Regions from separate parts of the Desulfocurvus sp. DL1XJH-121 genome, predicted to be linked through region 4. Evidence: predicted binding sites of a transcription regulator. Region 4 holds the regulator's gene; each other region holds the start of a gene.
What was found. Region 4 encodes sigma-54, which starts transcription at its own class of promoters, with help from an activator protein. Its sites were predicted from a motif close to CTGGCACGGNNNNTGCTT; they were not measured.

Region 1 (7,277 bases), on a different contig from region 4:
GCTCCACCTCCGGGCCCACGCCCCCGCCCTCGCCTCCGGGCAGGGACGCCAGGGACGCGGCCAAGTCCTGCACGGTGCGCTGGTTCCTGGCCCACATCTCCAGGGTCGGGCGCGAGAAATCCAGGGGCTTGTGATAGCCCGCGGACATCAGCCACATGCGCAGGGCCGCCGGGGCGTAGCCCCCGGCCAGGAGCGCACCCAGGTTGGCCTGGGGGAAGGCGTCCCCGGCCTTGTCGCCGTGGGCCTCGGGCTCGGCCACGGGCCGGGCCGCCATCCAGGCGCAGCCCGCGCCCCCGCCGCCCGCGGCCCACAGGGCGCGCAGGTTCTCCATGTGCGGGAAGCGATGGGCCTCGCCGCCCAGGAACACGTCGGGCGCGCCCAGGGCGCAGAGCGCAGCGGAGGCCATCTGCAGGAACCAGCTCGGCCGCACGTTGCCCCAGCTGGTCTGCCAAAATTCGCCGTCCTTGATGTCCTGCAGGGTGGCGCGCTTGAGCAGGGTGAAGTCCTGGGGGTTGGCCTTCACGTAGTCGGCCAGGTCCACGGTCTTGCCCAGGGAGAGCTTGTCCATGTCCATGTCCGTGAGCCGCCCGTAATCCGCGTCGCGCAGCACGTCGAAATACACGCTTCGGAGCTTCTCGTAGGCCAGGCCCGAGGCCAGGAGCTTTTCGCACAGGCGCGTGCAGGCGTCCATGCACTCCCCGGCCAGGGGGAAGACCACGCGCCCGGACATGCCCAGCAGCGCGGCCCTGGCCTCGATGTCCTCGCGCACCGAGGCGGCGAAGACCGCGCGCGGCATGTGCGCGGCGCGGGCCGCGGCCATGGTGCGGTCGTCCAGGTCCGCCAGCCCGGCGGCCACGCGGACCTCGGCGCCGTCCTGCTCCAGGCGGCGCGCCAGCACGTCCAGCAGCACCAAGCGCCGCCAGAACTCGGGAACGTCCCAGTTGTCCAGGCTCGGGCCCACGGTGTACAGGGACAGGCCGCCCTCGCGCGCCGTCAGGCAGGCGTCGCCCCCTGCCGCGCCGCTGATGCGCACCCCGCGCTCCTCGCGCTGGGCGAACAGCGTGGTGGACAGATAGCGTTCGCCCCCGTCGGGCATGATGACCACCACCAAGCCCTTGTCCAGGCCCTGGGCCACCTTCAGGGCCCCGGCCATGGCCGCGCCCGAGCTCATGCCCACGAGGAGCCCCTCCTCGCGCGCCAGGCGGCGGCAGAGTTCGAAGGACTCCTCGTCCTCCACGTGCACCACGTCGTCCAGCATGTGCTTGTTGTAGATGCCCGGGGGATAGGACTCCTGCATGTTCTTCAGACCCTGGATCTTGTGGCGGGCGTAGGGCTCCACCGCCACCACCCGCACCTCGGGCGAAAATTCCTTGAGGCCCTTGACCAGGCCCATGGCCGTGCCCGAGGTGCCCAGGGCGGCCACCACGTGGGTCACCCTGCCCTCGGTGGCCTCCCAGATCTCGCGCGCGGTGTTGGCGCGGTGGGCCTCGATGCAGGCGGGGTTGTTGTACTGGTCCATGAGCACGTAGGTCTCGGGCTCCTCGCGGGCCAGGCGGTAGGCCTCCTCGATGGCCCCGTCCGTGGCCAGGCGGCCCTCGGTGAGCACGATATCGGCCCCGTAGGCGCGCATGATGCGCTTGCGCTCCTCCGAGGCGGTCTCGGGCATGAGCAGCTTGAGCTTGTAGCCCTTGACCGCACAGGCCATGGCCAGGCCGATGCCCGTGTTGCCCGAAGTGGGCTCGATGATGACCTTGCCCGGAGCCAGCTCCCCGGCGGCCTCGGCGGCCTCGATCATGGCCGAGGCCACGCGGTCCTTGATGGACCCGCCGGGATTGAAGAACTCGACCTTCGCCAAAAACTCGACGCTTCCCGGAGGGGCCACGCGGTTCAGACGCACCAGGGGCGTCTTGCCCGTCAGCTGCAGGATGTTCTCATAAATCATTATATTTCCGATTGTTATACTTTCGCCCCCACGGAGCGCGCTGGCCGGCCTGAGGCCCGGCCAATGGCCTGCGCGGGTGGCAGGGTCCTTGCATTTCCTGGCCGACCCAGACCGTAAACCCGTACAGCGAGCCGAAACCATGGAACTGTTCAAATACCTGGAAAAGAACCTCGAAGCCCTGGAAGCCAAGGGCTCTCCCGTCGCGCCCTGGCTCAAGGGCCAGGATTCTGACCCGAACGCTCTGGAAAAGCAACTGGTGGCCAACCGCCACGGCCTGCTCGACCTGCCCCTTGGCGAGAACAAGCTCCTGTTCGGCGACGCGACGCCCCAATTTTTCTATCATCGCTGGCAGCCTACGGAAAAGGCCGAAAAAAGCGCCACGGTGCTCATCGGCTGCAACCTGGGCTACGGCCTGAACCACGTGCTGACCACGCATCCGCCCTCGCACGGGGTGCTGGTCATGGAGCCCCGGCCCGAGATGCTCGCGGCCTGCCTGGCCCTCACGGACTACACGCCCTTCATCAACCAGGGCCGCCTGCGGTTCCTGCCGCCCGACGAGCCCGTGCTGTACAAGGCCCTGTGCCGGCTGGACCTGCAGTTCATCTACGGCGCGGTGCAGCTGCGCGCGGACCTGCCCAGCTCCCAGATGGGCCCCGAATACGCCAAATGGTCGGCCACGGCCAAGCGCAACATGGAAAATATCGCCATGGAGCTGGTGACCCTCAGAAACCGCCAGGACACCATGGTGGACAACGAGATCGCCAACTTCCGCCAGGCCTTCGCCAACGGCAGCATAAACTCCCTGGAGGGCGCGGCCAAGGGCCTGACCGCCGTGGTCCTGGGCGCGGGCCCGTCCCTGGCCGAATTCGGCCCGGCCCTGGCCCAGAACCCCGGGCAAGCCTTCTACGCCACGGCCCTGCAGACCCTGCCCGCGGTGCACGCCCAGGGCCTGACCCCGCACCTGTGCATGGCCATCGACTACAGCCAGGGCATCCAGCGGGTCTTCGAGCGCCTGGACATGGACTGGGCCTCGCGCATCCCGCTGATCTACTCCACCAAGGTCCAGCCCGAGGTTGTGCGCCGCTATCCCGGCCCCGCCATCCCCATGTGGACCTTGGGCGGGCTGGCCACCTTCATCATCAAGGAACGCGAGCACGTCATCGACGCGGGCGGCAACGTCAGCGTGGCCCTGTTGCGCTTCCTCGCCTGGTGCGGGGCAGAGCGCATCGTGCTGGCGGGCCAGGACTTCGCCTGGAAGGGCGAACGCAGCCACGTGGCCGGCCACCACGCCCAGACCGTGCGCCGCGACTTCGACCCCAAGCGCCACGTGCGCATGACCAACATGGACGGCAAGGAAGTCATCTCGGCCATGTCCTACGTCACGGCCCAGCGCGACATGCAGGCCGACGTGCAGCGCATGGCCATCCCGGTATTCAACCTCTACGGCGGCGGCTTGGAAATCAAGGGCTCCGTGGCCCTGGGCCTGGACGACCTGTACGCCGAAAACCTTCTGGATTCCGAGGAGGGCAGCCTCGGGACCTTCACCGACGCCCTGGACGCGGCGCGCGCCCCCAGGTCCGTGCCCGTGTTCAAGCCGCGCCTGGCGGCCTGGACCACCTCGCTCAAATCCGTGCAAAAACGCCTCTACAAGCTCTTCCAGCATTCGGCCAAGCGCCAGGGGGAAATCCGGGGCGTCCTGAACCACGTGCTCATGTTCCTGAGGCAGGACCCGCTGTACACCCCGTACCTGTACAACGAATTCATGGACGTGGCCGCCATGGCCAAGCTGGGCGGCGTCCACCGCATGCAGGACTTCGTGCGCCTGAAGCAGCTCTTCGTGCGCGTGCTGGAGAAGGTCAAGCACGTCGACGATGAGTTAAGCGTCAACGCCAAAACCCGCGCCGCCTAGCCCCCAGGCTGCCCCAAAACGCACGTCTGCTTCGTTGCTGCGGACACCGCAAACCCTCGCGTATTGTGGAATACGCGTCGGTCTTGCGGTGTCCTTGCGCCTTGCATCCGCACATTTTGGGGCAGCCTGGGGCACCAGCCAAGCTCATCATCAAAAGGCAGCCCTACCTTCGACGCCCCGGCTCCACGGCCGTCGGTCATGGAATTCCGGGCAGCCTTGCCCCTCCCTTCGGCCGGGCGTAGGGTGGCCGCGCCATGTCCAGGAACCATCCCCTGATACTCGCCCTGTGGGCCGCCTCGGTGGCTGTTGTGGGTTGGGCGTCCCTGACGCCCGGGCTGGAGAGCGCCCCGGTCCTTGGGCGCGCGCTCCTGCATTTGGCGGCCTACGCCTGGCTGGGAATGCTGCCCATGCTGGGCCTGGGCGCGCGCCGCGCGGCCATCACCGGGGCCGGGACCATGATCTTCCTGGGCGCGGGACTGGAGGTGGCCCGGGCCTTCGTGCCGCAGCTGGCCCCGTCCTTCCTCGGCCTGGCTGCGGACATCCTGGGCGTGGCGCTGGGCATGCGCCTGGGCGTGCGCCTCAAAATCCGCGCCCACCTCAGGCAAAGCGGCATGGACCGCCACTACCACGGCGACGGTTCCCGCAAGGCCCCGCCCCGCTCCTGACTCCCCACGCAAAAAAAATGCGCCCGTTGCCGGACGCCGATAATTACACGAGCGCCGCCGCTAACTGTCGAGCAGGCTGGCCCGCAGGGTCCGCTTGCCGAAGCCCAGGGCGGAGTCGGTGTCGTACATGAAGATGTCGATCTGGTTGCGCTTTTCCGGGGCCATGAGGTCGTCGATGGTGAACATGCCCAGACCCTTCAGATAGATCTTGCGGCCAAAGACCCAGCCCGAGTCGAACAGGTCCCGCGACACGGCCACGATGCCCTGGCGCACGGGGTTGTTGCTGGCCGTGAGGTAGGGGGTAGAATCGGTCTCGCGCATGCGCGGGCTGTAGGCCGTGACCGTGACCTCGCGGCTGCGCTTGAGGTCCAGGATGGTCTTGCGGTTGTCCAGGATGAGCTTGGCGAACAGGCCGCCCACGTCCCCGGAGGCCTGCTGGCGGACCTGGATCTCGCTCAGGCGCTCGCCCTGGGCGACCAGGCGGGACTCCAGGCCGGCGATGCGGGTCTCCTGCAGCCAGGCCACCGCCCCCAGGGCCACTATGAGCAGCAAAACAAAGGTCCGGTACATGCTTCTCCTCCCAGGGGCCGCGCCGGAAGCGCGGGCGTCCGGGGCCAGTATACCGTGTCGCGCGTTTTGCTGTGAAGCCTTTTTTCCTGCGCCCCGCTCCTTGCCTTGCCTGGCCCCGTACCCTATAGGGAACGCATGCGATACGCATCCTTGGCCGGGCACTACCTGCTGATCTCGGCCCCCCTGCTCTTCGTCCTGGCCCTGGAGTACCTGCTCATCGGACCCGAGCGGGACGTGCTCCAGTTCTTCCGTTTGCACAAGGCCGACTGGCCCGCGCTGGGATCGGCGTTCTCCGTGGCCACCAACTGGGGAAACCCCTTCATGTACCTGGCCTTTGCCGGGATATTCGTGCACGGCCTGTGGCGCAACGACTCGCGACGCGTGCGCTACGTGCTGACCTACATCGTGGTCCAGCTGGTGGTCTGCCTGGCCCTGGTGAACCTGGTCAAGATGGGCCTGGGCCGCCCCCGTCCCGAGACCGGGGAGTTCATCAACCATTTCATGACCCTGGACTCCCTGTACCATTCCCTGCCCTCGGGCCACACTGCGGAATTCACGGGCACCTGCCTGGCCCTGGGCCTGTGGGTGCGCAGATTCCCGCACTCCCTGCTGCTGGGCGTGCTGCTGGCCTTCATGGGTTTTTCGCGCATTTATCTCAACCACCACTACCCTTCGGACGTCCTCTTCGGCTGGATGTTCGGCTCCCTGGCCGGATGGGCCACCTACGCATTCGGCGGGGGCAAGGATTCGCCCTACCATGAATAAGCTCTTCACCCGCCTGTTCACGGCCGCGGCCTTCGCGCCCCTGTTCTTCCTCCTGGGCGTCCTGGCCCTGCAGACCGTGTTCGCCCTGGACAGCCGGGCCCTGTGGTTCTCCGACGAGATCCGCTACGCCAACGTCTTCGAGCACGTGACCCAGGCGGGCAAATGGCTGGTCATGTACCTCAACGGCGTGCCCTATCCGGACAAGCCCCCCGTGTACTTCTGGTTCCTGGCCGGGCTGTTGCCCGTGTTCAAGGCCCCGGTGCCCGCGCTGTTCATGGCCGGGGCGGCCCTGTCGGGCCTGCTGTTCCTGGCGGCCACCTGCGCTCTGAACCGATTGGTGCTGCGCGGGGGCCGCGAAACCGGCCTGGCCGCCGGTCTGGTGCTGCTGACCTGCTTCTATTTCCTGGGCCTGACCCACTACTCGCGCATGGACCTTCTGTTCGCGGCCCTGATCACGGCCTCGGAGGTCTGCCTGTTCCGGGCCCTGGAGCGCGAGCGGGCCACGGGCTTGGCCATCGCCGCCTTTGTCCTGGCCGGCGTCGCCACCCTGACCAAGGGCCCCCTGGGCCTGGTCTTCCCCCTGCTCACGGGTCTGCTCTACTGCCTGTGGCGCGGACGCGCGCGGCGCTTTTTCCGCCGCGACGTGGGCCTGGGGCTCCTGGCCTGCCTGCTGCTCCTGGGGGCCTGGGTGGGCGCGGCCTGGCTGGGCGGGGAGCGCGAGCTGGTGGAGAATATCTTCTACAAGCAGATCTACCGCCGCGCCGTGAACGCCTCGCACCACGAGCAGCCCTTCTGGCACTACTTCGCCACCCTGCCCGCGGCCTGGCTGCCCTGGACCTTCGTGCTCGCGGCCCTGCCGCTTACGCGGCTGTTCAGCGCGGGCTTCTGGAAGGGTGTAATCGGCTCCCGCAAGACCGCCGACCCGGGCCTGGCCTGGCTGTGGATCGCCGCGCTCTCGGGCTTCATCCTGCTGTCCAGCCTGTCCACCAAGATCGTGGTCTACCTGCTGCCCCTGTTCCCGCCTTTGGCGCTGCTCACGGCGCGGGCGCTCCTGGGCATGAACGAGACCGGAGTGCGGCGGCTGTACCTCTGGATAGGCGGGCTGTTCGCGTTCATGGCCCTGAGCCTGCCCTTCGGCAACTATTTCGTGGACTGGCCCATCGAGATCAAGGGCCTGTGGTGGATGGCCCTGGCCTCGGCCCTGGCCGCGGCGATCCTGATCCGCTTCGCGCGGACCATGTCCCCGGGCGGGGCGCTCCTGGTCCTGGCCCTGGTGGTCACGGCCTGGATCCAGCCCCTGACCCAGATCACCCTGCCCTCCCTGGACGGGGCCATGAGCCCCAAGGCCCAGGCCGAGACCATGGGCAACTACATCGACCGGGGCTACACGCCCGTGGCCTACAATATCTACTCCGGGGTCTACACC
Region 2 (7,277 bases), on a different contig from region 4:
CTGGAGGGTCTCGATGCCGTCCAGCCCGGGCATCTTCACGTCCAGGACGACCACCTCAACGAGATCGTCGGCCTGCAGGGCGTCGAGGGCCTCCTGGCCGCTGGTCGCCGTCTTGACCTTCAAGCCCCGCTTGTCCAGGCGCTTGGCCATGGCATCCAGAAAACCCTGTTCGTCGTCCACCAGCAGCACTCGCTCGTGCATCAGGAGCCTCCTTCGGAGTTGATCGTCCCAGGTTCATGGCCGCCGCCCCGCGCGTCCCGGTCCGTCCGGGGCAGGGGCAGGCGGATGGTGAAGGTGGTGCCCACTCCCACGGAGCTGGCCACCGTGATCTCCCCGCCCATCTTCTTGACGATGCCGTAGATGATGGACAGGCCCAGGCCCGTGCCCTTGCCCACGGGCTTGGTGGTGAAAAAGGGGTCGAAGATGCGTGGCAGGTTGGCCTGGGGGATGCCCGCGCCCGTGTCGGCCACGCTGATGACCAGTTCGTCCCCTTGCCGGGCCGTGCCCAGCCTGAGCTCGCCGCCGCCGCTCTCCATGGCGTCGATGGCGTTGTTCACGAGGTTCAGCAGGACCTGCTGCATTTCGGAACACGAGGCGTGGATGTGCGGCAGGCCCTCGTCGAAATCCGTGACCATGGTCACGTTGGCGTAGCGCGCGCGCTGCTCCGAGAGGTCGGCCATCTCGGACACCAGGTCGTTGACGTCCACCTCCGTGGGCGTGGGATCGAGCTTGCGCGCGAAGGACAAAAGCTTGTGGGTGATCTCCCGGCAGCGGCGGCCCTGGCCCCGGACCTGGGCCACGGACTCCATGATCTCGGCGTGGCGGGGCGTGGCGCGCATGGCCTCCTCGTCCATGAGGTCGCCGATCCACCCGGCCTCCTCCATCATGATGGCCACGGGGTTGTTGATCTCGTGGGCGATGCCCGCGGCCAGCTCGCCCACGGACACGAGCTTGCCCGCCTCCACGATCTGCTCGTTCATGCGCTCCTTGTCCTTGTCGGCGCGCACGATGGAGCCCACCATGCGCCGCGAGAGCACCACGGCCATGAACACGATGGCAGCGCCCGACAGGAGCACGCCCACCAGGGCCACTAGGCGCGCGTGGTAGAATTCGGCGAAGGCCTCGGACTCGTCCTGCTGGTAGACCAGGTACCAGCTGCCGTCCTTGAGGGGGGCGGCCAGATAGAGCAGGGGCTCGCCGTGGGGACCGGGGCGCACGTCCATGGCCGGGGGCGGGACCGGGCGCAGGACGTCGGCCGGGACGTCGCCCGAACCGCCCTGCCGGGCCCCGGCCGCCTGGACCAGACGCACGATGCCCCGCATGGTGTCGGGGTCGGGCACGAAACCGCCCCGGCTCCTGGTCTGCAGGCCGCCCTCGCGGTTCACGATGTAGGCCTGGCCCGTGCGTCCCAGGCGGATGGAGTCCACCAGTTCGTTGAAGGCCACGAAGTCGATGGTGGAGCGCACGATGCGCACCTCGCCGTTCCAGACCCGCTTCACGGCCACGATGAAATGCGGCAGGCCCCGCAGGCCCAGGAACACGTCGCTGATGTAGTGGTCGCGGCGCATGGCCTCGCGGAACCAGAGGGCCTGGGAATAGTCGGCCTCCTCCAGGCGGAAGGGCCCGGCGTAGGCCGTCTGGAGGCCTCCGGCCCCGACCACGCCGATGTCCACGAAGACCCCGCCGTGCCTGCGCTGCAGGCTGAGGAGCACATCCTCCAGCAAGGCCTCGTCCTGCAGGCGCTCGCCGTCCAGGATGTCCGCCACCACCTGGATCTCGGCCAGCTTCTCGCGCAGGAATCCGTCCACGTTCTGGCGGTGCTTGAGCACCAGCTGCTCCACGTGGGCCAGGACCTTCTCGCTGTACGCGGACTGGAACTGGTAGCCGCCGATGACCGAGAGCCCCAACAGGGGCGCCAGGGAGACCAACACGATGGTCACGATCATGGTGCGCCGCAGCGCCTGGTATTGCTTTTCCATGCTGGCCGATCTCCGTCCGGTTCGACGCAACCGTCCCATTTCATTCCATAGTGCATCAATCCCATCCGCGCACACGCCTGTCAACACGCCGGGCCGCGATTTTTTCCCCGCCCCGCGGGCGCGACGGGCGCGCGGCGCGCCATGTGAAAAATTTATTTTGAAAATGAATATATTACCAAAGGGCACCGGGACAATATTTCCTTGCGTGCTGGCGGCTCCCGCCCAGAGGAGCCCAATTCCGTCCTTGACAACACTTGTTAAATTCATGTCAAAGTGTTGCATCATGTTCCACACACGAAACACCACCGCCCCATGAGCAGCGCCCTGGTCCACGGCATCCTGAACTCGCCCGTGCCCTTTTTGCCGCTCTTGGACGAGATTCCCCTGGCCGTGCTCCTGCTGGACACCCGACGGCGCGTGGTGGCCATGAACCAGGCCGCCGAGGTGCTCATTGGCTTTCCGGCGCGGCGCAGCCTGGGGCTGCCCTGCCGCTACGCCCTGCGCGGCAGCCTGTGCGGCCGCAGCTGCCCCCTGGCGGGACTGGACCGCGACAGCTCCCCGGCCTGCGCCGAGGGCGACATCATCAACGCCGACCGCGAACGCATCCCCGTGCGCGTCACGGCCTCGCCCGTGCGCGCTGCGGACGGGTCCGTGCAGGGCTACATGGAGACCGTGGAGGACCTGCGCCTGCTCCGAAACCTGGAGCCCAGCCAGCAGGCCGCCTTCGGGTACGCGGGCATCATCGGCCACAGCCCCAAGATGGAGAAGCTGTTCCAGCTGCTGCCCAGCGTGGCCCAGACCGACTCCTCGGTGCTCATCACCGGCGAAACGGGCACGGGCAAGGACCTGGTGGCCGAGGCCATCCACCAGTCCTCGGACCGGGCCAAGGGCCCCTTCGTGAAGGTCAACTGCGGGGCCCTGCCCGAGACGCTCCTGGAGGGCGAACTCTTCGGCCACGTCAAGGGCGCGTTCACCGGCGCGGTGGAGAACAAGTCCGGCCGCTTCAAGCTGGCCCACAACGGAACCCTGTTCCTCACGGAAATCGGCGACCTGCCCCTGCCCCTGCAGGTCAAGCTGCTGTCCTTCTTGGACGACAAGACCTTCTATCCCCTGGGCGGCACCAAGCCCGTGAAGGTGGACGTGCGCATCATCGCCGCCACCCTGCGCGACCTGGAGGAGATGGTGGCCCAGCGCCTGTTCCGCGAGGACCTCCTGTACCGCCTGAACGTGGTGCGCATGCACCTGCCGCCCCTGCGCGAGCGCGGCGAGGACCTGGAGATGCTCACGGACCATTTCCTGGCCATGTTCCGGGCCTCCTTCGGCAAGGAGGTCAAAAGCCTCGGCCCGCGCACCCGGGACATCCTGCTCGGCCATCCCTTCCCGGGCAACGTGCGCGAACTGCGCAACGTGGTGGAATACGCGGTCAACGTCTGCGAGGGCGACACCGTGCTGCCCGAGCACCTGCCCGCGTACATGACCCGGCCGCACCCGGCCCCGGCCCCGCGCCCAGTGGAGCCCGGAGCCCCGGCCCCGCCGCGCGCCGCGGCCAGGCCCCACGCCCCCAACTGGGACGCGGCGGAACGCGAGTTGATCATGGACGCCCTGGTGCAGGCCAAGGGCCGCCGGGGCCGCGCCGCGGACATCCTGGGCTGGGGCCGCAGCACCCTGTGGCGCAAGATGAAGAAACACGGGATCGATCCCCAGGGGCCCCCGGCATGACCAAGATCCTCATCACCCTGGACCTGGACCACGTGGCCGCCCGCTTCGACCTCACGGCCGAGGCCTGGCTGGGCCGCCTGGAGAGCGGCGCCGAGGCCGACGGCAAGACCCTGGTGCTGTCCTCGGCCTCGGCCGACGAACTGTGCAAGCTGGTGCTCACGGAAAAGGTCTCCCTGGTGGTCTGCGGAGCCATCGAGGGCAAGTATTACGACTATCTGCAATGGAAGGGCGTGGAGGTCTACGACTCGGTCATCGGCGGCCTGGACTCGGTGCTCGCGGCCCTGGACTCCCGCACCCTGGAACCCGGCGCGGTCCTGGATTGCCCCGACGACATGTGATTACCGATATGTGGCTTTTTGTTTCTTTTTGTCTTTGATAATTCGTTTCGTATAGTTTCAATTCGTCTCGCCTGTTTCGCCTCCAATCGCCAATTATCCGGTATTCAGACATATTTTTTCTGGCATGCTTTCTGCTTTTCCGGCCTGACTTTGTGAATTTCATGCCAAGAGCCATGGCCGGACAACGCGGGGAGATCCGCGTTGCCAAGGAGTCGAAAAGCATGGGCCCGCGCGTTCTCATCCTCGCGCCGGACGACGGTTTCCGCAGCCAGCTGGCCTTCCGCCTGGCCGCCGCCGGCATCGTGGTGGACGAGGAGGCGGACACCGGCGAGGCTGTGCGATTTCTCACAGACAGGGGCGCGGACGTGATCCTGTTCCTGGCCCGGGAGTGCGGCGACGAGGATCTGGGCCGCATCCGCAGGCTGGCCGACGCGGCCCCCAAGGCGGGCATCATCCTCCTGGAGAGCGGCGGGGACGTGGATTTCGCCATGCGCGCCAGGAGCCAGGGGGTGCTGGACGACATGCTGGTGCCCTTCGACGTCAACGAGCTGCTGCACAAGATCCAGGGCGCGGGCAAACGGCCCGCGAAACGAAGCTGAGCCCGGGGCCGGATCGCGGCCCCGGCATGAACGCAAGCCGGGTGGGGCGCCCGGACAAACCTTTGGAGGACGGCTGATGGACATCACTATCAAGGACCTCATGATCCCCATCGGGGAGTACGTCTCCGTGGGGATCGAGGACACCCTCCTGGACTGCTTCCTGGCGCTGGAGGAAGACAAGAAGACCAGGGGCCAGGCGCATTCCCACCGCGACGTGCTGGTCTTCGGGCCGGACGGGGGCGTGCGCGGCAAGGTGACCATGACGGACATCTACCTGGCCCTGGAGCCCGGATACAAGAGCATCCTGGAGTCCATGGACCAGCGGTCCGTGCTGACCCCGGACTACATGGCCGCGATGTTTAGGGAATACGACCTCTGGTCCGCGCCCCTGGCGGACCTCTGCCGCAAGGCCTCGGGCCTGAAGGTGGCGGACATCATGCACGAGCCCGCCGAGACCGAGTTCGTGGACGCGGGGGCGGGCCTGGACAAGGCCCTGCACCTCTACGTCATGGGCGCGCACCAGCCTCTGCTGGTGCGCGAGGGCGGCAAGGTCGTGGGCGCGCTGCGCTTCGGCGACGTGTTCAGCAGGATCAAGGCCCTCGTCCTGGCCTGCGCCAGATAATCCCCATCCAACCCCAGACAAAGGGAAGGTAATCCAATATGACTGCCGCAACCAAACAAGCCGCGTCCTTCGACTGGAAACGGCTCGTGTTCATGCTCACCGGCGTGGCCCTGTTCTGCGTGGTCTATTTCTCGCCGGCCTGGCCCGACGCCATCGACCCCATGGGCGAGCACTTCCTGCTCTCGCGCGAGGGCAAGGGCGCCCTGGCCGTGTTCCTGCTGGCCGGGACGTGGTGGGTCTTCGAGGTGGTGCCCATCGGCGTGACCTCGCTGATGATCGGCATCCTCCAGGCCCTGTTCCTGATCCGCCCGGCCAAGGTGGCCTTCAAGGACTTCATGGACCCGTCCGTGATGTTCATCTTCGCCTCCCTGGTCATCGGCACGGTGTTCACCAAGACCGGGCTGACCAAGCGCCTGGCCTACAAGATGCTGGACATCGTGGGCGAGCGCACGTCCATGATCCTGCTGGGCAGCTTCGTGGTCTGCGCGGCGCTCACGCACATCATGGCCCACACCGCCGTGGCCGCCACCCTGTATCCGCTGCTGGTGGCCATCTACAGCCTGTACTCCGACGACCCGCACACGCCCACCAAGTTCGGCAAGGGCCTGTTCATCGGCATGGCCTACGTGGCCGGGGCCGGGTCCATCGTGACCCTCTTGGGCGCGGCGCGCGGGGCCGTGGCCCTGGGCTTCTACAAGGACATCATGGGCCAGGACATCACCTTCTTCCAGCTGACCTACTACATGTTCCCCATCGGCTGGCTGATGACCTTCCTCTTGTGGGGCTTCTTCATGATCTTCTGCAAGCCCGAGCACAAGACCATCCCCGGGCTGCGCGCAAAGGCCCGCGAGCTCAACGCCGGCCTGGGCCGCCTGAGCCGGAACGAAATCCTGGCCGCCGTCATCGTGGGCACGGCCATCGTGATCATGAGCCTGCGGTCCTTCATCCCGGCCTTGAAGCCCATCGACAAGACCGCCATCATCCTCATGACCACGGTGCTCTTCTACGTGTTCCGCATCCTGGACCTTCGGGACCTGGAGGAGGTGCCCTGGAACATCATCCTGCTCTTCGCCGGGGCCATGTCCATCGGCTTCTGCCTCTGGGAGACGGGCGCGGCCAAGTGGCTGGCCGTGAACTGGCTGGCCATGTTCAAGGAGGCCCACTGGTTCATCTTCGTCATGTCCATCGCCTTCTTCGTGATGATCATGACCAACTTCATCATGAACGTGGCGGCCATCGCCATCTCCCTGCCCGTGGCCCTGGTCATCGCGCCCTACCTGGGCGTGGCCGGCGAGGTCATCCTGTTCTCCTCGCTCATCGTGGCGGGCATGCCCTTCCTGCTCCTGGTGGGCGCGGCGCCCAACGCCATCGCCTACAATTCCAGACAGTTCACCAGCGGGGAGTTCTTCATGTACGGCATCCCGGCGTCCATCCTGCTGATGGCGGTCACGGGACTGGCCGTGTACGTGCTCTGGCCCCTCATGGGCATGTCCATCACCCTGCCCGCGGGCGGGTAGACCACACGCAGGCATTCGACTATGAGGTAATGGTGCGGCCCCGTCTTTCCGGGGCCGCGCCGCCACGCCTACAACCATCAGCGGACGGAGAGCCCCATGCAGGTCAACAAGCTCATCGACAGCATCGTGAACCGCGTCAACGTCAACCTCCACGAGTTCGCCGAGGTGGGCCCCCACATCCGCACCCTGATCAATCCGGACAACTACTCGGCCTTCTACGCCTTCTACGCCCTGACCACCCACCACCCCCTGCGCTTCCAGTTCTCCGAGTCCTGCATCTCGGGCACCTATTTCCTGGGCAAGTGCGTGGTGGACCGCTCCATCGTCTACAAGAGCGACATCCGCGGCGACGAGCTCAAGCGCAAGGGCGACAGCGTGGACTTCGAGGGCATGACCATCAAGCTCTACAACGACGAGTTCATCTCCATCCGCGACAGCTTTCTCATCAAGACCCTGGTGCACAACAAGTCCCACGATCCAGAAAACCTGGAGAAATTCGCCAT
Region 3 (7,277 bases), on a different contig from region 4:
GGGAGGGACCCTGTTCCGCTACGCCCTGCCGCCCTTCGTGCTGGCCTGCGTGCTGCTGGGCGCCGACCGCCCGGGGCCAAGGGCCCTGCTTCTGGGCCTGGCGGCGGCGGGGGCGGCCGTGCTGGCCGAGCGCCTGGCCCGGCGCGGGGCGCGCCGCGCGGAGGCACCGCACCACTGCGACGAGCACCTGATCCAGTCCCAGAAGTTGGCCGCCCTGGGACAGCTGGCCACCGGCATCGCCCACGAGATCAACACCCCCCTGGCCATCATCGGCCAGGAGACCGAGCTCCTGGAGCTGGACGTCCAGGACGCGGCCGCATCGGCCCCGGAAAGCGCCGCGCGCATCCGGGCCGCCGTGGCGCGCATCGCCGAGCAGGTGGAGCGCTGCGGCGAGATCACCCACGCCACCCTGGACCTGGCCCGGCGCAACGACCCGGTGCCCCAGGACACGGACCTGGCGGCCCTGGCCGAGGACATGGTGGCCTTGGTGGAGCGCGGGGCGCGCGGCGACGGCATCAGCTTCACGCGCCGCTACGAGCCGGGCATGCCGCCGGTGCTGACCAGCGCGCCCATGCTGCGCCAGGTAATCCTGAACCTCCTGGTCAACGCCGCCCAGGCCTTGGAGAACGGCGGAGAAATCACGGTTTCGGTAAGCCGCGACGGCGGAGACGGGGCCCTCGTGGAGGTCGGCGACAACGGCCCCGGCATCCCCCCCGAACATAGGGACAGGATCTTCAACCCCTTTTTCACAACCAAGCCCCCCGGCAAGGGTACTGGTCTGGGCCTCTCCGTGTGCCTGGGCATCATGGACAGGCTGGGCGGCGCAATCACGGTCCTCGACAACCCCGGCGGCGGCGCGCGCTTCGTGCTGCGCCTGCCCCTGGGCGGTCCCGGGCCGGGAACGGAGGTGCAGCCATGACCGAAACCATCATCAGGGTCCTCGTTGTGGACGACGACGAGACCTTCCGCACCAACCTGACCACCCTCCTGAACAGGGACGACACCCTGTTCGCCCACGGGGTGGACAGCGGCGAGGCGGCCCTGGAGGAGCTGGGGCACACCGGCTACGACGTGATGCTCCTGGACGTGCGCATGCCGGGCCTGAACGCCCTGGGCACCTTGAAGGAAATGCGCAAGCGGAACCTGGACAAGGTGGTGGTCATCATCCTCACGGGGCACGCGTCCGTGGACGACGCCGTGGAGATGATGAACCACGGGGCCTTCGACTACCTGCTCAAGCCATGCTCCACCAAGGAGATAGTGAAGAAGATCCACTGGGCCAACGAACGGGGCGCCCTCTCCGCCTAGGAGGGCCAACCCGCGGCGGCGTCCCGGTCCGCGCTCCCTGCACGCCCTCTGCGGGGGGCGCGGCTGCCCGGGAGGTCCCGCTAAATCTTACCCCGCCCCGCACTCCAGCAAGCGGGCAACGCCCCCGCGCGGCACTCAGCTGACCCCCGCACCCCACACAAGGCCGCAAGCGAAAAGAACCGGCGCGCTGCACACAGCGCGCCGGTTCCGTCATGTTCTCGTCGGCCGGTCGGGACCGGGCCGGATCAGCTGGGCACCACGTAGCGCGTGGCCGGGCCCTTGCCGGATTTGGTGAGCAGGCCCTTCTTGACCATGTCCTGCAGATCGTAGACCGCGGTGCGCGAGGGCAGGCCGCCGCCCACGATGTCCTGGTAATCCTGGCGACTGATCTCGGCGCGGCGCATGATCTCGGGATAGGCCCGGCGCTGGCGCGCGTTGAGCCTGGACATGGCTCCCCCGCCCTGGGGCGCTGGCCTGGGCGGAGACGCCTGCGCGGGAAGTCCCGCGCCCGGCTCCGCGGGCTCGGCCTCGGCGGAGGCGGGTTCCTCGTCCACAGGCCCACGGCCGGGCCCACGGCCGGGGCCGGGTTCGGGCGCGGCGCCGTCGCGGCGGGCCCAGGGCTCGGCCCCGGGCAGGGCCCCGGCCAGCCCGAGCCGGTCCTCGCCCTCCAGGCGGATGTCGGTGGCCTGGATGATGTCGTGCTCGGTCATGACCACGGCGCGGGTGATGACGTTGATCAACTCCCGGATGTTGCCGGGCCACTCGTACTGCTTGAGCTTCTCCAGCGCGCCCTTGGACAGGGCCACGCCCTTGCGGCCCACCATCTGCTCGGCATGGTGCAGATAGTACATGGTCAGGGCGGGGATGCTCTCAGGGTGCTCCTTGAGGGAGGGCGTCTGCACGGTGATGACCTTGAGCCGGAAGTAGAGGTCCTCGCGGAAATCCCCGGCCTTGATCAGTTCGGGCAGGTCCGCGTTGGTGGCCGCGATGAGGCGCACGTCCACGTCCAGCTCCTTGTCCGAACCCAGGGGCTTGATCTTGCGCATGGAGATGGCCCGCAGCAGCGACTGCTGGACCTTGGCCGAGGCCGCCTGGATCTCGTCCAGGAACAGGGTCCCGCCGTGGGCCTCCAGGAACGCGCCCTTGCGGTCGCCCCGGGCCTCGGTGAACGCGCCCTTGACGTGGCCGAAAAGGGTGTCCAGGAGCAGGTTCTCGTCCAGGGCCCCGCAGTTGATGGAGATGAACGGCTTGGAGGAGCGCCCGCTGTGGCGGTGCACGGCCTCGGCCGTGAGCTGCTTGCCCGTGCCCGTCTCGCCGAGGATGAGCACGTCCACGTCGGCCTGGGAGGCCTTGAGGATGTCGGACTTGAGCTGCACGATCTTGGGGCCGTGGCCCACGATCTCGGGGATGATGTTCAGCTCGGCCCCGTCCGCGTCGCGGGGCACCTCGCTGGCGATGTCGGCCTTTTCCATCAGGCTCACGGCCCGGATGATCTCGTCCTTCTGCTTCAGCTCGGTGCGCTGCTGGCGGATGATGTCGATCATGTCGTTGATGGTCTCGGACAGCAGGCCGGTCTCATAGCCCGCAGCGTGCAGGTCGATCTTGCGGATCTCCCCGGTGGAGCGGAACTTGTCCACGCTGCGCGAGAGCAGGAGCACGGGGCGCGTCACCAGGCGGCTGGTGACGAAGAGGATCAGGGATATCCCGCCCACGGCCACCAGGGTGATGATGAACAGGCTGTCCAGGTGCCTGTAGCCCGCGGCCAGGGTCAGCTTGGAGCGGTCCACGTAGGCCACGCCCCAGTGGACCCTGGGCTTGCCGTCCCCGGAGTCGAAGGTCACCGGCGCGTAGGAGAAATAATACTGCTTGATCTCGCCGGTCTCGGTGCCCTTGTCCGCCACGCGCAGCAGGTTGGCCTTGGACTCGCCGATGTCCGCGATCATGCTCCAGAAGGGCATGTTTCCGGAGCTGGGCCGGAAGGCGCAGTCCAGGCCCGGGCGACCCAGGGTGCCGTCCAGCCCGGTGCGCGCCAGATAGGTGGTCAGGGGCGGGTCATCCTGGTTCAAATCCTCGGACTGGAACAGGATCCAGCCCTGCGGGTCGAACAGGTAGTTGAAGCGCAGCTCGTCGCTGCGCGGATAACCCCACAGGGGCGACTGGTCGGAGTTGTACAGGGATAGGATGTCGCGCACCCGGCGTACGTCCACGGCCAGGACCAGATACCCGAAGCGGCCGTCCCCGTCCGGGTCGCAGGGCGTGGCGAAGCGGATGATGTGGGACGAGACCCGGCGGCTCTTGGAATCCTTGGAGGGAAAGGGATACTCGGCCTTGACGATGCGCGAGAGGCTGACCTGACCGGGCTTGAGCCCCTTGGCCTCCTCGAAAACCATGAACGGATCCGGGGACATGTTTGAAACCCGGCCCTCGGGAATGCGAAAGATGTCCTGGCCCTTGGAAACCAGAATCACGTGCCCCTCGTTATCCGGCGACACGTATGACAGTTCGCGATACCCGGTCCAGCCCGAGGCTTTTTTTCGCGCAAGAAAATCACGCAGGGAGGCCTCGTTCATGGAGCCCTTGGCCACGAACAGCAGGTCGCGCTTGCAGGTGTCCAGGAAGGTGTTCACCCCGTGGGCGATGGCCAGGGTCTGGACACGGACGTTCCGCTCCAGGGCGATGTCGATGAACTTGTAGGAAACCCGGTAGCTCACGAGGCCTTCCGCCAGGACGATGATAACCACCGACGGCAGCAGCCAGAACATGAGCTTCGTCATCAAGCTCCGTCCCGTGGCCCTGCCCTTGCGGTCCTCGGGTCCGGACGGCGCTAAACGCCCGCTGAAAATCCCCACAACAAGACCCTCCTCTTGATATGAGTCGCGGAACCAGCTTTCGGCTATCACGCAAAAACCTATTGCGCAAGGCCTATTTTCTGCTGGCCTCGCGCCTTGCCGCGCACTTCGAGCCATTGGCATAGGCTTTGCTCAAGCAGAAGAGCGTGGTCTATCGGGCAAAGCCCGGGGCCGACGCCCAAACAGGCAGCAGCGCAAGGAGAGACCGCATGCCCAAAACCCGCATGGCCCTGATACCCCGTGTCCTGCTCCTGTTGCTCTGGTCGGCGGGCTGCGCCTTCGCCGGCGCCCGCGACTTCCACGAACTGGTTGTGGTGGTGGACACCCGGGTCATCGACTCGGCCATGCTCAGGTACCTCGCCGACCTCTACAATACCAACATCACCCTATTCGCAGTCTGGACCGTGGTCCTGACGCTCCTAGTGGGCAGCATCCTCGGGCTGCTCATGGACACCATCATGGCCCGCACGGGACTGGACCTGGAAACCCGCGAGATCATCGAACTCTAGGCGCCGGGGCATGTGAATGGAATTCTTCAACGATCCAGGCTGGCTCTACATGTACATGCCCATCGCGGGCATGCACATCCTGTGGCCGGGGCTGCTGCTCATCGGCTTCTCCGTGGGGGTCATCGGCGGCTTCTTCGGCATGGGCGGGGCCTGGATGGTCACGCCGGGCCTGAACATCCTGGGCTTTCCCATGGCGTTCGCCATCGGCACGGACATGGCGCACATCGCGGGCAAGTCCATGATCTCCACGGTGCGCCACTCCCGGTTCGGCAACGTGGACCACAAATTGGGATTCATCCTGCTGCTGGGCACCATGGCGGGCATCGAGATCGGGGCCCAGTTCGTGATGCACTTCGAACGCCTGGGTCTGGCCGGGGCCGTGATCCGCTGGATGTACGCCGGATTCCTGGCCCTGGTGGCCTGGATGATCTTCTACGACTGCCTCAAGGCCTCGCGGCGCAAGCGCAGGCGGCTGAGCCAGGGAGAAGACAGATCCGAGGACCAGGAGCCCGACGGCGTGACCTGGTACAAGCTCCTGCGCAGAATCAACATCCCGCCCATGATCGACTTCCACGTGGCGGGCTTCACCTGCTCCCTGTGGCTGCCCGTGGCCGTCAGCCTGGCGACGGGCGTGCTGGCCGGATTCCTGGGCATCGGCGGCGGGCTGTTGCGCATGCCCGCCCTGGTCTACCTCCTGGGCTGCCCGACCCACGTGGCCGTGGGCACGGACCTTTTCACCGTGATGCTCGCGGGTATCTACGGAGCCTTCACCTACACGCTCAAGGGCCGCATCGAGATCGTGGCCGTGTTCGTGATGCTCGCGGGCGCGGCCATCGGCGCGCAGATCGGCACCGTGGCCACGAAGTACTCCAGGGGCTACGGCATCCGCCTGGCCTTCGGAGCGGCCGTGGTCTGCTGCATGCTCTCGGTGATCCTCAAGCAGCTGGGCCACGACACCCCGGCGGCCGTCCTGATCCTGGGGACCATGGCCCTGCTCTGCCTGTACATCCTCAAGGTCATGCTGGTGGGCGCGGCAAGCGAGCTGCGGGAAAAGAAACTGGCGCGGGCCGAGGCCCACGGCACGGGCGAGGAGTGAGCACATGAACAAGATATTCGCCGCCCTGGCCTTGGCCGCCCTGCTTCTGGCCCCGTCCGGGGCCCTGGCCGCCGAGGTGGTCCAGGGCAAGTGCCTGGAGCTGAACGCCGCCGCCCAGACCCTGACGGTCGAGGAATACGACATCAACTTCAGCCAGGACCATCCCTACGGACGCAGCACCGGCGTCACCGCCACCTTCGACATCTCCACGGCCAAGATCGGCCTGGCCCCGGAACCCGGGGACATCCTGCGCATCGCCTACGACCTGGGAGGCTCCGGCAAGATCGCCCTCAAGGTGATGAACGTGACCAAGCAAGGGGCCCGGGAATAGCCCGACTCCGACCGGCGGCTGGATGCGCCGCCCCCCGTTGAACCCGGCATCCGTCCGCACTACCCTGGTCCCGAAGACCTTCGCCGCCGCCACGCGGGCGGCGCAGACCAGGCCGCAGTCCGGCCGGGGGACAGCGCATGATCCCTGACAATGCCGATGGATTCTGCCTCTGGGAACTCGACGACCAGGAGTTCGTGGTGGGCATCGTGGGTTCGGGCCCGGGCTTCTGGTCCCTGTCGGAGATCCTGTCCGACGAGTCCTATTCCGTGTTCCTGCCGCCCATGCGCCTGTCCGCCGTGGCCGAGCCGGACCTGAACACCGGCAAGGTGGAACGGCTCAAGGCCGAGGGCGTGCGCGTGTTCGCGTCCTGGCGGGCGATGCTCGCCGAGGTTCCCGAGCTGAACCTGGCGGTGGACATCAAGGGCGTCTTCGACTCCCAAGCCGCGCGGCGGGACGTGCCCCAGGGCGTGTCCATCATGGACCGGCGCGGGGCCGTGTTCCTGTGCGGGCTGCACACTATGCACCAGGCGGCCATGCACCAGCGCATGAAGCTGGACCGCTCCCGGGCCCTGCTCAAGGCCGTGGCCGGGCAGATCCGCGAGGACGTGCTGCTCCTGGACCTCAAGAGCCGCGTGGTGGACATGAACGAGCACGTGCAGCAGCGCACGGGCCAGGACAAGGAGCACCTCGTGGGCAAGCCCTGCTGGCAGGTGCAGAGCCTGGCCCGGGGCGTGCCTTTTTGCCGGGGCGAGAACCTCAAGTGCCCGTTCCACGCCACCCTGGCCCAGGGCCGCAAGGCCGAGGCCCTGCTGACCCGGGTGAGCCCCGAGGGCAAGCTCCTGTATTTCCGCATCTATTCCTACCCCATCCGGGACGCGGAAGGGAACATGACCCACGTGGCCGTGCTGCGCCGGGACATCACCTCGCGCACCAGCCTGGAAAAGCAGCGCCAGCAGTCCGAGAAGCTTTCCGTGGTGGGCGAGATGGCCATGTACCTGGCCCACGAGATCCGCAACCCGCTGTTCGCCATCGGCGGATTCGTGGGCTCGCTCCTCAAGTCGCCCAACCTGGACGAGACGGACAAGGAAAAGGCCCAGATCATCCTGGAGGAGACCAAGCGCCTGGACAAGATGCTCAGCGACGTCCTGAACTTCACCAAGCCCACCCAGGGCTCCGTGGGCGAG
Region 4 (7,277 bases):
GAAATTCTCGACCCGCACGTCCAGGCCCAGGGTCAGGCCCCGGTGGGACATGTGCGGCTCGCGGACGAACAGGCCGACCATCTCGGGGATGACCGTGGGCGGCAGGCCGTCCACGGTGAGGAAGCCCAGGTCCTCGAAGACCTTGAGGGCCGTGGACTTTCCCGCGCCGGAAAGCCCGGTGAGGATGATGACGGGAAACGTCGATGCTTCCGCCGCCTGCGCTCCCCGTTCGTCCATGCCCCTAGGCCCCCTTCACCAGACGCCAGAGATCCTCGGCGTCGTCCGCCACGAGGAAGGCCTTGCGGAACTGGTCGTCCTTGAGCAGGCGCGAGATGTGGGCCAGAACCCGCAGATGCATCCCGGCCACCTGCTCCGGCGCGAGCACCAGGAAGAAGATGCGGCAGGGTTTGTGGTCCAGGGCCTCGAATTCCACGCCCTCCTCGCTGCGTCCCACGGCCACCAGGATGTTCTCGATGTTCTCGAGCTTCCCGTGGGGGATGGCGATACCGTCCCCGATGCCCGTGGTGCCGAGCTTCTCGCGCTCCTGCAACACAGCCAGGGCGGCCTTCTGGTCCAGGCCCTGCTCCCGCTGCGCCACCGCAGCCACAAGCTCGGCCAGGACCTCAGTCTTGGTCCTGGCCGAGAGTGTGGGCAATACCAAATCCTTATCCAGCAAATCTCCAAGCTTCATTCGCTACATCCCAGGGTCGATGAGACCGTAATCGCCGCTCTTGCGGTTGTAGATGACGTTGACGCGATCGGTCTCCGCGTTGAGGAAAACAAGAAACTCATAGCCCTTGGACTCCAGCTGCATGGCGGCCTCGTCCACGTTCATGGGCTTGGGCTCGTAGGAGTCGGTGGCCTGGATGGCGGGCACGCGCTCGCCCTCTCCGGAATCGGAGAAGCTGATCACGTCCATGCGCACGGATCCGCGCTTGCGCCTGATGTCCTTGGCCTTTTCCCGTGCCTTGCGCACCTGGGCGTCCAGCTTGTCCAGCACCAGGTCCACGGTGGAATACATATCCTCGGACTCTTCGTTGGCGGACAGGTTCAAATCGTCTCCCGTGAAAACCACATCGGCCTTTTGCCGGAACTTGTCCACGGACAGATTGACCAGAAGGGAGGCGTTTTCCGTCCTTGCGTACTTGAAGAGCTTCTCGAAACGATTCTTGGCGTACTTCTTCAGATGGTCGGAGGGTTCGAAATTCTTGAAGTTGAAATTGATCTGCATGGGCGTCCTCCTAACTTGAGGTGAAGAACACCGGGGATTCCCGGTCATCTTCAGTGTAGGACGAAACCAAACCAAAATAAAGGGACCAGGAGGCGGGCAGATCAAAAAATCTGTTTGCGCTTGGAGGACGAAAGAATACCCAGTGCGCTGCGGTACTTGGCCACGGTGCGCCGGGCGATGTTGATCTGCAGGTCGTCCTTGAGCATGTCCGCCAGCTTTTCGTCGGACAGGGGCCTGCGCGGGTCCTCCTTGTCGATGAAATCCTTGATCATGGCCTTCACGGACTCGCTGCCAACTTGGCTGCCGTCGTCCAGGTCCAGGGCGCTGTTGAAGAAGAACTTCAGCTCGAACACGCCGTGGGGCGTGGACACGTACTTGCTGGTGGTGATGCGGCTGATGGTGGACTCGTGCATCTCGATGTCGTCGGCCACGTCCTTGAGGATCAGAGGCCTGAGCTTGCGGACACCGTGGCGGAAGAACTCGCCCTGGAAGCGCACGATGCTCTCCATGACCTTGTACAGGGTGCGCTGGCGCTGGTAGAGGCTCTTCATCAGCCAGACCGCCGAGCGCATGCGGTCCTGCATGTACTCCTTCTCGTTGGAGCTGCGGGTCTTGACCGCGTCCACGTAGTAGGGGCTGATCTGCAGCCGGGGCATGCCGTCCTCGTTGAGCACGATGACGAACTCGCCGTCGTACTCGTACACGAACACGTCGGGGGAGACGTACTGCGGCTCGCTGCCAGCGAAGGAAGACCCGGGCATGGGGGCCAGGCTCTTGATGACGTCCAGGTACGCCTTGAGCTCGTCCATGGAAAGCTTGAACTTGCGCGCGATGGGCTTGTAGCGGCGCTTCTCCAGGTCCTCCAGGTGGTCGGAGACCAGGGAGACGAGAATGGGGTCGTCCAGGCCCAGGGCGTCCATCTGCACCAGCAGGCATTCGCGCGGGGAGCGCGAGGCCACGCCCAGGGGGTCGAAACGCTGCATGCGCAGGATAACGGATTCCACCACCTGGGGGGAGACCCCGCAAAATTCGGCCAGTTCGTCGGTTTCGGCGCGCAGGTAGCCCAGGCCGTCGAGGTTGCCGATGACGACCTCGCCCACGGCGGCTTCCTCGGGGGTGAAGTCGGAGAGCCTGAGCTGCCAGTCCAGATGGCTTTCCAGGGACGGCTTGGAGGACAGGCGCGCCTCAAAGGACATGCCCTCCTCCGGCGTCTCGTACTCCCGCATCTGGACCTGTTTGGCCGTGGAGGAGAACTCGCCGAGGTAGCTTTCCCACTCGGCGCTCTTGATGAGCTCCTGCTCCACGTTCACGGGCTCGGAATCCCCGCGGGTCTCGGACGGCGTCTCGGCGCGGTCCTGGACGGCCTCGCGGGCCTCCTCGGACATCTCCTCGGGCTTTTCCTCCAGCAGGGGGTTCTCCAGCAGCTCCTGCTGGACCATGTCCACCAGTTCCAGGCGCGAGAGCTGCAGCAGCTTGATGGCCTGCTGCAGCTGGGGGGTCATGACCAGCTGCTGAGAAAGCTTGAGTTGCTGTCTGAGTTCAAGTCCCATATCGAGGAGTACGCCTTCCCTATGCGGAGTATGCCCGCGGTTCACTCAAAGGCGCCCGGGAAACCCCCCGGGCTGCCGCGCCGTGAGCCGAATGTGAAATACCGAACGCTCCAGACCCGGACGCAGGGTGACCATGCCATAGTCCGTCGAACCTTGCAACACCGATGGCAAGGTTTTTGAATGTAAATTTAGAAATGTGAAAACAAGATCTTAGAGACTGAAGCCTTCGCCGAGATAGACTTTTCTCGCCTTCGGGTCTTCGATAATTTGCGCAGGGGTGCCGGCCAGAATAATCCGGCCTTCGTACACGAGATAGGCCCTGTCACAGATGCGCAGGGTCTCGCGCACGTTGTGGTCGGAGATAAGAACGCCAATACCCTTCTCCTTCAATCCCCGCACGATGCCCTGGATGTCGTCCACGGCGATGGGGTCGATGCCGGCGAAGGGCTCGTCCAGAAGCATGAATTTGGGGTCCAGGATCAGGGCCCGGGCGATCTCCAGCCTGCGCCGCTCGCCACCGGAGAGGTGCATGGCCTTCTGGTCCGCCAGACGGGTGATGCCCAACTCCCTGAGCAGGGAGTCGGCCTTGGCCTTCTGCTCCGCCGGGGTGAGGCGCGTGTGCTCCAGGATGATCTCCAGGTTCTGGCGCACGGAGAGCTTGCTGAACACCGAACTCTCCTGAGGCAGGTAGGACAGGCCCAGGCGCGCCCGGTCGTGCAGGGGCAGGCCCGCCAGTTCGTGGTCGTCCAGGCGCACGTGCCCGCCGTTGGGTTTGACCAGGCCCACCAGCATGTAGAACGTGGTGGTCTTGCCCGCGCCGTTGGGGCCCAAGAGGCCCACGACCTCGCCCTGCTCCACGTTGAGGCCGATGTCGTGCACCACCTCGCGCTGGCCGTACCGCTTGAGAAGCGCCTCGGCGCTGAGCACGGACACTACTTCTTCCCTTCCTTGCCGGAATCCTTGCCCTGGTCCGCCGGGGTGAAGAACACGGCCTCCACCTGGGCGTCGCGGGTGCCCTCGACCTCGCTGCGGTTGTCCTTGAGATACAGCCGGATGACCCGGCCCGCGATGGTGTTGCCCGCGTCCACCAGGCGCGGGGAATCCTCCATCACCAGCACCCCCGGCTCCACCTTGTAGGTGGCCTTGCCGCAGAAGCCCTCCTTGCCGTCGCGCAGCAGGCGAACCTTGCCCGTGGCCACGATCTTCTCCACCTCGCCGGGGTCCGCGCCCACGGAGCCCGTGGTCTTCTTGCCCGTGTCCTTGAGGACCACCAGCAGCTTGTTGCTCCAGATCTCCATGTCCGGGCGGGACACGTGCACGTGGCCGGTGAAGGTCACGCTGCGGCCGTCCTGCTCGTAGATCATGGTGTCGGAGGTGATCTTGGTGGGCACCTTGTTGCCGTCGGCGGCCAGGGACGGGACGCAGGCCAGGGTCAGCAGGACGGCGGCGCACAGGACGAGAGAGGCGAAAGGCTTCACTTCTTGGGCTCCTTTGCCGGGGCCTGGGCGGGCCAGAGGGTGCTCGTGACCCCGCCCCCGGCGGTGATGTCGTTGGAGGAAAGCAGCATGGTCAGGCGCGGGGCGCGCAGGGTCAGGTCCCCGCGGTCCAGGCGCACCTGGTCCGTGAGTTCGATCTCGCGCTTCTTCCCGGCGTAGTCCAGGCGCTTGGAATGGATGGTGTTGGGCCCGGAGACGATGAGCACGTCGGGCCACAGGGCCGCGTCCCCGGTCTCCTGGCTGACCTCGCCCTCGGAGGCGCTGACCAGAACCTCGGAACCGTCGGGGCGGTAGTAGGTGATCTTGGGGTTGGTCAGGCGCACCAGGGCCTGCTCGCGCAGGTAGTCGGCCCCGTCCGCCGTGAGCCGCCATTCGGCCTTGCCCTCGGCGCCGCGGGACAGCTCCACGCGCTGCATCACGGCCTCGACGTTCACGTCCTGGGCCAGGTCCGCCAGCTTCTTGGCGTCCTGTTTCGCGCACATCCAGAACCAGAGGCCCACGCCCACGCCCGCCCAGAGCAGGAAGCCGATGACGCAGGCCAGGACGATCTTGCGGCTCAACGCTTCCTCCACTTGGCCCACTGGGCGTCCAGGTCGCCGCGGGCGTCCAGGATGTAGCGGACGGCCTCGCGCACAGCGCCCTGGCCCCCGGCCAGTTCGGTGATGACGTCGGCCAGGACCAGGATCTCGGGCTGGGCGTTGGCAACGGCCATGGGCAGGCCCACGAGGGACATGACCCCGGCGTCCACCCAGTCGTCGCCCAGGAAAGCGACCTCGTCCAGGCCGAGCTTCAGGCGCTCGCAGATGCCCTTGAGGACGTCGATCTTGGCCGTGTGCCCGGCGTGGTATTCCTCGATGCCCAGTTCGCGCACGCGGCTGGCCACGGCCGGGGAATCCAGGCCCGAGATCACGGCCACGTGCAGCCCGGCCGCCTGGGCCAGCTTGATGCCCAGGCCGTCCTGCACGTTGAAGCGCTTGGACACGTTGCCCTGGTGGTCGTAGTACAGCCCGCCGTCGGTGAGCACGCCGTCCACGTCCAGAACCAGGAGCCGCACGCGCGCGGCCTGTTCACTGGGTTTGGCACTCATATTCGAGACTCCAGAGGGTCTTGAGGTCCTTGAGCAGGGCCCGCAGGGAGCCCAGGGGCCAGGAGTTGGGGCCGTCGCACAGGGCCTTGTCCGGGTCCGGGTGCGTCTCCAGGAACACGCCCGAGGCCCCGGCGGCCACGGCGGCGCGCGCCAAAAGCGGCACGAACTCGCGCTGCCCGCCCGAGCTGGCGCCCTGCCCGCCCGGGATCTGCACGGAATGGGTGGCGTCGAAGACCACGGGGCAGCCGAGGCCCTTCATGATGGCCAGGCTGCGCATGTCCACCACAAGGTTGTTGTAGCCCAGGCTCGCGCCGCGCTCCGTGAGCCAGATGCGCCCGTTGCCCGTGCTCCTCAGCTTGTTCACCACGTTGGCCATGTCCCAGGGCGCCAGGAACTGGCCCTTCTTGACGTTGACCACGCGGCCGGTGTTCCCGGCGGCCACCAGCAGGTCCGTCTGGCGGCAGAGAAAGGCCGGGACCTGCAGCACGTCGGCCACCTCGGCCACGGGCGCGGCCTGCTCGGGCAGGTGGATGTCCGTGATCACGGGCAGGCCCGTGGCCGCCTTGACCTCGGCCAGCCACTTGAGGCCCTGGTCCATGCCCGGGCCCCGGAAGCTGGTCACCGAGGTGCGGTTGGCCTTGTCGAAGGAGCTCTTGAACACGGCCGTGAGGCCCAGGTCCGCCGTGATTTCGGCCACGGCCTCGGCCACGCAGAGGGCCACGTCCCGGCTCTCCAGAGCGCAGGGGCCTGCGATGACGAACGGCCCGGCCAGGCTCGCTTCGAACAGATCGACGTTGGTCATGCGGTTCCTTTACTTGTCGCCGTACTTCTGCTTCTTGGCCGCGCCGATGAAGGCGGCGAACAGCGGGTGCGGATGCATGGGGTTGGACTTGAACTCGGGGTGGAACTGGCAGCCCAGGAACCAGGGATGATCCTTGACCTCCACGATCTCCACCAACTCGCCGTCCGGGGACAGGCCCGAATAGACCAGCCCCTTGTCGCCCAGCATGTCGAAGTATTCCTTGTTGAACTCGTACCTGTGGCGGTGGCGCTCGTCAATGGCGGGGCGCTGGTAGGCCGCGTCGGCCCTGGTGTCCTTGACGATTTCGCAGGGGTAGGCTCCCAGGCGCATGGTGCCGCCCTTGTCGCTGCGCTCGTCGCGCTTCTCCACGCACTTCTTCTGGAAGTCGTACCATTCCTTCATCAGATAGATGACCGGATGCGGGGTGTTGAGGTCGAACTCCTCGGAGTTGGCCCCGTCCAGCCCGGCCACGTTGCGCGAGAACTCGATGACCGCGCACTGCATGCCCAGACAGATGCCGAAGAAGGGAATCTTGTTCTCGCGGGCGAACTGGATGGCCTTGATCTTGCCCTCCACCCCGCGCGAGCCGAACCCGCCGGGCACCAGCACGCCGTCCAGGCCCTTGAGCTTCTTGGCCACGTTCTTGGCGTTGATTTCCTCGGAGTTCAGGTACTGCAGGTTGACCTTCACGCCGCTGGCCACGCCGCCGTGGACCAGGGCCTCGTGCAGGCTCTTGTAGGCCTCCTTGAGGTCCACGTACTTGCCCACGATGCCGATGCAGACCTCGCCGTCGGGGTTGTCCAGCTTCTGCACCAGCTCCTTCCAGGGGGTCAGGTCCGGGTTCTTGGCCGGGAGCTTGAGCATGATGGCGACCTTCTGGTCGATGCCCTCCTCGTACAGGGAGAGCGGCAGCTTGTAGATGCTGTCCACGTCCACGGCGGTGAACACGGCGTCCTTGTCCACGTTGCAGAACAGGGCGATCTTGCCCTTGAGCTTCTCGTCCAGGTCGGTCTCGGAACGGCAGAGCATGATGTCCGGCTGGATGCCGATGGACCGGAGCTCCTTGACGCTGTGCTGGGTGGGCTTGGTCTTCAGCTCGCCGGCGGTCTTG

Region 1: ACYYG1_RS04525 (motility associated factor glycosyltransferase family protein) is a predicted target of sigma-54. The motif match lies at 2,019-2,036, and genes of this name have one in related genera.
Region 2: ACYYG1_RS12105 (DNA-binding transcriptional response regulator) is a predicted target of sigma-54. The motif match lies at 4,156-4,173, and genes of this name have one in related genera.
Region 3: ACYYG1_RS02225 (DVU0150 family protein) is a predicted target of sigma-54. The motif match lies at 4,274-4,291, and genes of this name have one in related genera.

Annotation. Positions count from the first base shown of each region.
Region 1 is NZ_JBTVWW010000004.1:120,188-127,464, reverse strand. Features, by position in the region: gene ACYYG1_RS04530 (cysteine synthase) at 1-1,942, opposite strand, end outside; gene ACYYG1_RS04525 (motility associated factor glycosyltransferase family protein) at 2,082-3,851, shown strand; gene ACYYG1_RS04520 (VanZ family protein) at 4,106-4,516, shown strand; gene ACYYG1_RS04515 (3D domain-containing protein) at 4,577-5,086, opposite strand; gene ACYYG1_RS04510 (phosphatase PAP2 family protein) at 5,222-5,851, shown strand; gene ACYYG1_RS04505 (ArnT family glycosyltransferase) at 5,844-7,277, shown strand, end outside.
Region 2 is NZ_JBTVWW010000017.1:14,078-21,354, reverse strand. Features, by position in the region: gene ACYYG1_RS12125 (response regulator) at 1-201, opposite strand, end outside; gene ACYYG1_RS12120 (sensor histidine kinase) at 201-1,979, opposite strand; gene ACYYG1_RS12115 (sigma-54 interaction domain-containing protein) at 2,292-3,698, shown strand; gene ACYYG1_RS12110 (dinitrogenase iron-molybdenum cofactor biosynthesis protein) at 3,695-4,036, shown strand; gene ACYYG1_RS12105 (DNA-binding transcriptional response regulator) at 4,258-4,635, shown strand; gene ACYYG1_RS12100 (CBS domain-containing protein) at 4,712-5,257, shown strand; gene ACYYG1_RS12095 (SLC13 family permease) at 5,296-6,774, shown strand; gene ACYYG1_RS12090 (transferase) at 6,871-7,277, shown strand, end outside.
Region 3 is NZ_JBTVWW010000002.1:161,359-168,635, reverse strand. Features, by position in the region: gene ACYYG1_RS02240 (sensor histidine kinase) at 1-919, shown strand, start outside; gene ACYYG1_RS02235 (response regulator) at 916-1,308, shown strand; gene ACYYG1_RS02230 (sigma 54-interacting transcriptional regulator) at 1,554-4,082, opposite strand; gene ACYYG1_RS02225 (DVU0150 family protein) at 4,367-4,666, shown strand; gene ACYYG1_RS02220 (sulfite exporter TauE/SafE family protein) at 4,683-5,762, shown strand; gene ACYYG1_RS02215 (hypothetical protein) at 5,767-6,093, shown strand; gene ACYYG1_RS02210 (two-component system sensor histidine kinase NtrB) at 6,231-7,277, shown strand, end outside.
Region 4 is NZ_JBTVWW010000007.1:24,354-31,630, reverse strand. Features, by position in the region: gene rapZ (RNase adapter RapZ) at 1-237, opposite strand, end outside; gene ACYYG1_RS06560 (PTS sugar transporter subunit IIA) at 242-691, opposite strand; gene hpf (ribosome hibernation-promoting factor, HPF/YfiA family) at 695-1,231, opposite strand; gene rpoN (RNA polymerase factor sigma-54) at 1,333-2,781, opposite strand; gene lptB (LPS export ABC transporter ATP-binding protein) at 2,992-3,714, opposite strand; gene ACYYG1_RS06540 (LptA/OstA family protein) at 3,714-4,259, opposite strand; gene lptC (LPS export ABC transporter periplasmic protein LptC) at 4,256-4,837, opposite strand; gene ACYYG1_RS06530 (KdsC family phosphatase) at 4,834-5,364, opposite strand; gene kdsA (3-deoxy-8-phosphooctulonate synthase) at 5,345-6,166, opposite strand; gene pyrG (CTP synthase) at 6,176-7,277, opposite strand, start outside.